Regions from separate parts of the Paenibacillus sp. JJ1722 genome, predicted to be linked through region 2. Evidence: riboswitches for the same ligand, from Rfam matches in the RefSeq annotation. Region 2 holds a riboswitch; the other holds the start of a gene.
What was found. Region 2 has a riboswitch for FMN ahead of ribE (riboflavin synthase). Riboswitches for the same ligand answer to the same signal wherever they lie in the genome.
Positions count from the first base shown of each region.

Region 1 (3,422 bases), 2.1 Mb from region 2:
ATTGTGAATATATGGGCTACTATAATAAGCAGGCTGTTCGGGATGCCCTGGAATTAGTGAATTTGCGAAATGTAGATGACAAGCCGGTAAAGGATTTTTCGCTAGGAATGAAACAACGTCTCGGGATTGCGCGCGCTATTGCGACTAAGCCAGAGTTACTCATTTTGGATGAACCCATTAATGGTCTGGACCCAGTGGGAATCAAGGAAATCCGCCAACTATTCCACATGCTATGCAAGGAATATGGGATGACCCTGCTCGTGTCCAGTCATATTTTAGCGGAAATAGAGCAGATTGCGGATACGGTAGGCGTGATTAATCACGGACGACTGATTGAGGAAGTATCGATGGAGCAGGTGCGGGAAACCAATACGGAATACATCGAATTTACGACCAACGATTGTAAGAAGGCGGCCTACGTCCTCTCCCATCATTTGAGCCTGAATAATATAAAGGTGATAAATGAACAGAGTATACGTATTTACGATACAAATGTACCGCAGAAACAAATTACGAAGACGCTCATCTTAAATGATATAGAGGTGGATTCCATTCATCAGAAAAGCAGCACGCTGGAAGACTACTTTTTTCGCCTGTTAAACGGAGGTGATCTCCATGCTTAAATTGATGCAGTTGGAGCTGAAAAAATTTCATCTGACGGGTTATATCCGTTCAGCACTGATCGCCAATGCATGCATTCTTGGGCTGCTCTGTGTTATTGCGCTGGAAAGTCAAAGTGAAGGAATACCTGAATTCACACAGTACACTCAACTATTGGATCTAATAGATAATTTTGTAAGAGCTACATTTATTGTGTTTGCTTCCGTTCTCCTATGCCGCTTTATCGTCGGGGAATTTAAGTCCAAATCGATTACGATCTTGTTCATGTATCCGATTCATCGTCAAAAGCTGATGATCGCCAAACTCTTGGTCGTATTACTGTTCACGTTCTTGTCCATTATTATTTCGGAAATAATCATTACGGCTGCTATTCATCTGCTCAACCAGTTTGTTTTGATTGTACCGGATAACCTTACTCTTTCCATACTGGGGCAACAATCAGCACGGACGTTAATCAATGCCGTTGCTGCCAGCTTTATGGGACTGGTTCCGCTGTATATGGGGATGCGAAGATACTCTGTACCCACCACCATTGTGACCTCAATCCTGATTGTAGCATTGCTTTTCTCCAATAATAACGGCGCTACACTTAGCTCCATAGCCCCCGTGCAAATCGGCTTCTCTATACTGGGAATGCTTGTGGCTTATGCGGCGATTCGACGTATTGAGTATAAGGATATTACCTCGTAATATGTAATTTCGTAGAGCGCTTTCAAAAAACAGATGAAAATCATTGTTCGATATACACACATTTTTCACTGGACTTCATTCTAAAACAGGTATATCCTATAGGAGAAATTAAAAACGGAATAAGGATCTTCGGGGTAGGGTGAGATTCCCAACCGGCGGTATGGCTCATGGAGCTAAGCCCGCGACTCTGTATCTGGCAACAGGATACGGACTGATTTGGTGAGATGCCAAAGCCGACGGTAAAGTCCGGATGGAAGAAGATCGAAATATCAACATGCCGCGAAGTGGATGAATACTGCGTTATTGGTTTTGCAGTAACTTCATTTAACTTGCATAAAGCGGCAAGTTTATTTGATCAACCCCCGTCTTGCATGGCCTTTCGCCATGGACGGGGGTTTTTGTGCCACCGGTCCTGTATTCGCAAGGAGCTAATTGAGTATGAGTCAATCTTCTACTGTACTAACATCCAAAGGTTTTGATCGTAGCTCCCACATGAAAAGTGGTTTTTGGCTGGTCGCAATTGGAGCAGCCTTGTGGGGCGCAGACCCGCTGTTTCGTATTATTTTGTTAAAGTCATTTACTTCAACACAAATTGTACTAATGGAGCATGTGCTGCTTTTCCTCGCTCTGACACCGATGTTGTGGAAGCATCGTGAGGAGCTCAAAGCGGTACGGCTTCGTCAAGTTTTCGCTATTTTGTTCGTCTCGTGGGGTGGCTCGGCTCTGGCCAGCGTAATTTTCACCATGGCACTCAGCAATGGTGATTTGAATGCTGTACTCTTACTCCAGAAGCTTCAACCCTTGGTCGCTATTATTCTAGCTCGTATTATTTTGAAGGAAATGTTGCCGCGTCATTTTGGATTATTAATTGTCGTCGCTCTGTTCGGGACGTATCTTCTGACCTTCGGTTGGTCGCTCCCCTTCGGACATGTTCGTGATTTTGTCCAGGTCGGTAGTCTACTTGCACTCGGTGCAGCAGTTCTGTGGGGCGGTTCGACAGTCATGGGAAGTTACTTGCTTCGTTCAATGAAATATGAAACGGTAACCTCCCTCCGCTTCATGGTCGCGCTCCCTCTGCTGATTGTCCTCACCTCCGTAGAGCATGCGCCATGGAATATGCCTGCCGGTACATGGGCGGGCGCAGCTGTGATTATCAATCTGCTATTGCAGGCATTGCTTCCGGGTCTTCTTAGCTTATTGTTGTATTACAAAGGCTTAAGTACGACCAAAGCGTCTTATGCTACGATGGCAGAATTAAGCTTCCCCATGGTTGGTGTCGTGATTAACTGGATCGCATTTCAGCAAATTGTCACTGTAGCGCAATTGACTGGTTTTATGCTCATCTGGATTACGCTCTTTATGATTTCACGTCAGCAAAAAAATTAACAGTTCAATGTCCCTTTCATGACTCACCCAAGCCAAATCGTGAAGATGCTTTTGCATCTCTGATTTGGCTTTTTATGTATTCGTATTCATATAAATCATAGTTCTTTAGACCTATTTTCCGAAAAAAGTGTCTAAAACATGCAATTATTCCTCGTTTCTCAAAGATTACATCTATAAAATTCGTCGGTTTCTGTCGAATAAAACAATGTAGTGATCATCAGACACAGAGGAGCAATAACTATGACTAAAACAAAACAAACAGTTCCGTGGTGGAACAGGTTTCTCAAGCAGTTTTATTTAATGAGGACAAGATTAATAATATCTTTTTTGGCTGTGTTATTGATTCCGAGCGTACTTATCGGGTACTTTTCCTATCAGGGGGCTACGACACAACTCAGTCAGCAAATGGGCGGTTCCGTATATACGAATCTGTATCTGATCCGAAGCAATGTCAATCAGTATGTAGCGCCCATTATGAAAGATCTGGACGTGCTTACCACTGAAATCAAATCTGATTCCATTGGTACCAACCAAGAGGCCCTTCAGAAAAAGTTGGATGTCATCGTCAAGGCTCATCCCGAGCTAGATGCCGCGCTTCTCGGCAATGCGAAAGGGCAATACATACGTTCGCCGAAAAAACAGGAGGACGATTATGACCCCCGGGAGAGAAAATGGTACAAAAATGCAATGCTGGAAAAGGGCAAGGTATTCGTCGGTGTTCCAGT
Region 1 covers NZ_CP182500.1:1,519,615-1,523,036, reverse strand. The annotation lists gene ACM1ND_RS06715 (ABC transporter ATP-binding protein) at 1-623, shown strand, start outside; gene ACM1ND_RS06710 (ABC transporter permease) at 616-1,311, shown strand; FMN riboswitch at 1,433-1,577, shown strand; gene ACM1ND_RS06705 (DMT family transporter) at 1,750-2,697, shown strand; gene ACM1ND_RS06700 (methyl-accepting chemotaxis protein) at 2,938-3,422, shown strand, end outside.
Region 1: linked by a shared signal. The riboswitch ahead of ACM1ND_RS06705 (DMT family transporter) and the one ahead of ribE (riboflavin synthase) in region 2 are both predicted to bind FMN.

Region 2 (3,422 bases):
TTACAATGACAAACGACGACGGTAGTCCACCAAATGCTGAATACTGATCAGTTTCAATTGATGTCGCTTGGCGACCACTGCCAGATCAGGCAGGCGGGCCATTGAGCCATCTTCCTTTATAATTTCGCAAATGACCCCAGCAGGCTTGAAGCCACTGAGTCGGGCCAGATCAACAGCCGCTTCAGTGTGACCAGCACGCTGCAAGACACCACCATCGCGAGCAATCAGCGGGAACATGTGACCAGGCTTGCGGAAATCACTTCCTGTGACTGCTTCGTCTGCCAAGGCGCGTACAGTCAAGGAGCGCTCGGCCGCTGAAATACCCGTTGTTGTCTCCATATGATCTACCGATACCGTAAAGGCAGTACCGTGGAAATCTGTATTTTGCTCTACCATAGGATGCAATTCCAAAGCTTCGGCTCTTTGTCGTGTGATTGGCACACAGACCAACCCACGACCTTCTGTAATCATGAAATTAATGACCTCAGGCGACGCTTTTTCAGCCAAAGCGATAAAATCGCCTTCATTTTCGCGCTGTTCATCATCCACTACAATAACGACTTTACCGTTTTTTAAATCCTCCAACGCTTCTTCGATGGAATCCAAACGAATCTCTTCGTCATGTTCCAACTCGCCATGCTCCATGACGTTTGCCATTGCACTTGTTTGGCTACCTCTATCCATAACACTTTCCTCCTTATGTCTTGTGCCACGAATGGTCCTAAACAGGCTTACCATTCAATATCAGGCAAAGCCGTGTTTCGCCAAATAGTCCAAACTGAGAGGAGCTTTTTCTACTCTCTCCGCCTCCGCTGCACCTCTGTAATTTAAAAGCTGTTCTACATATTTGCCCAAAATATCACATTCGATATTGACGGTATCCCCCTCACGTTTGGCTTGTAAGGCCGTTTCGGATAAAGTGTGGGGAATAATGGATACGGCAAAGGTATCTCCCGTACGCTGTGCGACTGTGAGGCTGATACCATCAATTGTGATTGACCCTTTGAGTAGAATATATTTAAATAATGTTTGATTTTTAGGCTCAACTTCGAACACAACTGCATTCTGGTCTGATGTCACCCCGCGAATCGTTCCCGTCCCGTCCACATGTCCTTGCACGATGTGTCCTCCGAACCTTCCACTCGCCGCCATTGCTCGCTCCAGATTGACTCGGCTGTCGGATCTCAACTCTTTCAGATTAGTGCTGCGAAAGGTTTCCGGCATCACATCAACCTTAAAGTCTTTCGAACCAATCCGTATCGCGGTCAGGCAAACGCCATTCACCGAGACACTGTCTCCTATTTTCAAATCGCCCAACACTACGGAACCCGAAATCCCCAGCACCATCGCTTCACCGCTTTTGGAAATAGTTTGAATGCGACCCACTTCCTCAACTAATCCGGTAAACATGCCTTCACTCCTTTCCACTACATTTCAGTTTATCCCTAATTCATCAGCTATAAGCGCAAAAAACCCCCAGTTCGGATTCAATCCGTCATGGGGGTGATGAGAGTCACATTTGTAGTATACAAGCGCAGTTCATATGCATCTTAAGACGACATGAAATCATAGGTTTGCCAATAGAAAGCATGACTGAGGATACAACCAAATACGCTCAGAACACCCATCAAAAAGAAAGCTTAAGCAAGCTATCGCCCGATGCTGTCCTACAACGAAATAAGCCGTACGCACAATTGGGTATGCTAAAAATCGGCACATGTCACGTCATGCACATGCGCTTCGTATCCTTCTCCCATCCAGACTATACTGTCGGTCCCGGATTTGCACCAGGTCCACCTTCTGCCGATCATTCAGCATCCGGGTCACGGACTAAGCCATGCTGTTTCTCACAAAAACGATCCACAAACATGTCATCACCGCCGGTGGGGAATTTCGCCCCGCCCCGAAGGATCTTGCTCTTATTTAATTGAATTAACATTAAACTTGTTACGTATATTAGCACCGACTTCTAAAAAAAGCAAGTTATCTAATAGAAGCGCCTGCTTTGGTTTTGACATATTGGCTGGAGAGTTCTTCAAACCAGGTTTTATCATTCATATGAAGCGCCAAGTCAATCAGATCGGCCAGCTCCTCGACTCCCAACTCTGTTGCATGATCAAAGGTAATTACGGCTGAAGCAACAGGTCCCCGCCCTTCCTCAGAACATGCCTCATAATCCAGTCGCACATCAACATGTCCGTCAATAAACTCGCATTTCAGAAAATAAATAATTTCACACATTAAAATGGGGCGTACTTGTGTTTCTAACACGCAATCCATCACCTTGGCAGAATAATGCTGGTTCGTCAGTGTGAATTTGTGTTCTGTCGCTGCCAGCGAGGCCCGTCCAAAATCGTCCGTAAACTTTAGTTCTACTGGCTTGATGTTCATAACCTTAGGGATCTGCTTCTTTATAATTTCGATTATTTCAACTGTATTCAGCTTAATCATTACCTGCACCTCATTGCATCTTAAAATTCAGAAGAAAACTTTTTAACGTGCCTCTTATAGGCCTCCACTCCTATATCGGAAATCATTACCTGTTTTTTTATGCTTGAACCCATAAACGACAAAAAAGATTCTTTGCGCAATAAGCGCAAAGAATCTTGATCGAACCACTACAGTAACAGCGGCTAACAATGCTAATCGATGATTATGCAAAAAACAGAATTATAGCTCTGAAATTTCATGTTTCTTTTTCAGGGTAGTCCAGCGACGCTCAATCTCCTGCTCAAAGGTAGCCAGCGTAGCCTCTTCCTTGAGAAGATGCTTCGTTTTACCCATTAATTTCAACCATTCTGCAGCTGGAATCCGTTTTCCCTTGTCTTCCGGATTATACGTAATCGTCGTACTGCCTTGCTCTATTTCGTACAAAGGAAAGAAACAGGACTCGACTGCGGCGCCCACAATGCTGGTGCCCAGTCTGTCTTCGGATTTCCAATTCAGCGGGCAGGCGCACAGGATCTTACCATAGGCCGTACCCACGTTGTTCGCATACCATTGAGCTTTGGCTGCTTTACGCAGCATATCCTGCGGATGACTTTCAGCTGCTGTAAAAGCATACGGAATGTTACAAGCAGCCATGATTTGCACGGTATCCTTGTGATGCCCTTGCTTTCCTTTTTGCATTTTCCCTACACCCGACGTACTGGTCATGTGACCGAGCGGAGTGGAGTACGATTGCTGTGAACCTGTATTCATGTACCCTTCGTTATCATATTCCAACATGATCAGCTTATGATTACGCAGAGCCGCACCAATCGCAGAACCCATACCAATATCCATCCCACCGTCACCACTGATCATGATAAAGGTCGGATCGTCCGACATCTCAATTTCATTGCGGCGCTTCATTTCCATATAAGCTTCCAGCGCTCCCGAAAGTGTAGCAGCCCCGTTTTGAAAAAGATTGTGGATCATCG
Region 2 covers NZ_CP182500.1:3,628,712-3,632,133, forward strand. The annotation lists gene ribB (3,4-dihydroxy-2-butanone-4-phosphate synthase) at 1-684, opposite strand; gene ribE (riboflavin synthase) at 745-1,410, opposite strand; FMN riboswitch at 1,742-1,915, opposite strand; gene ACM1ND_RS16205 (IDEAL domain-containing protein) at 1,984-2,451, opposite strand; gene ACM1ND_RS16210 (thiamine pyrophosphate-dependent enzyme) at 2,671-3,422, opposite strand, start outside.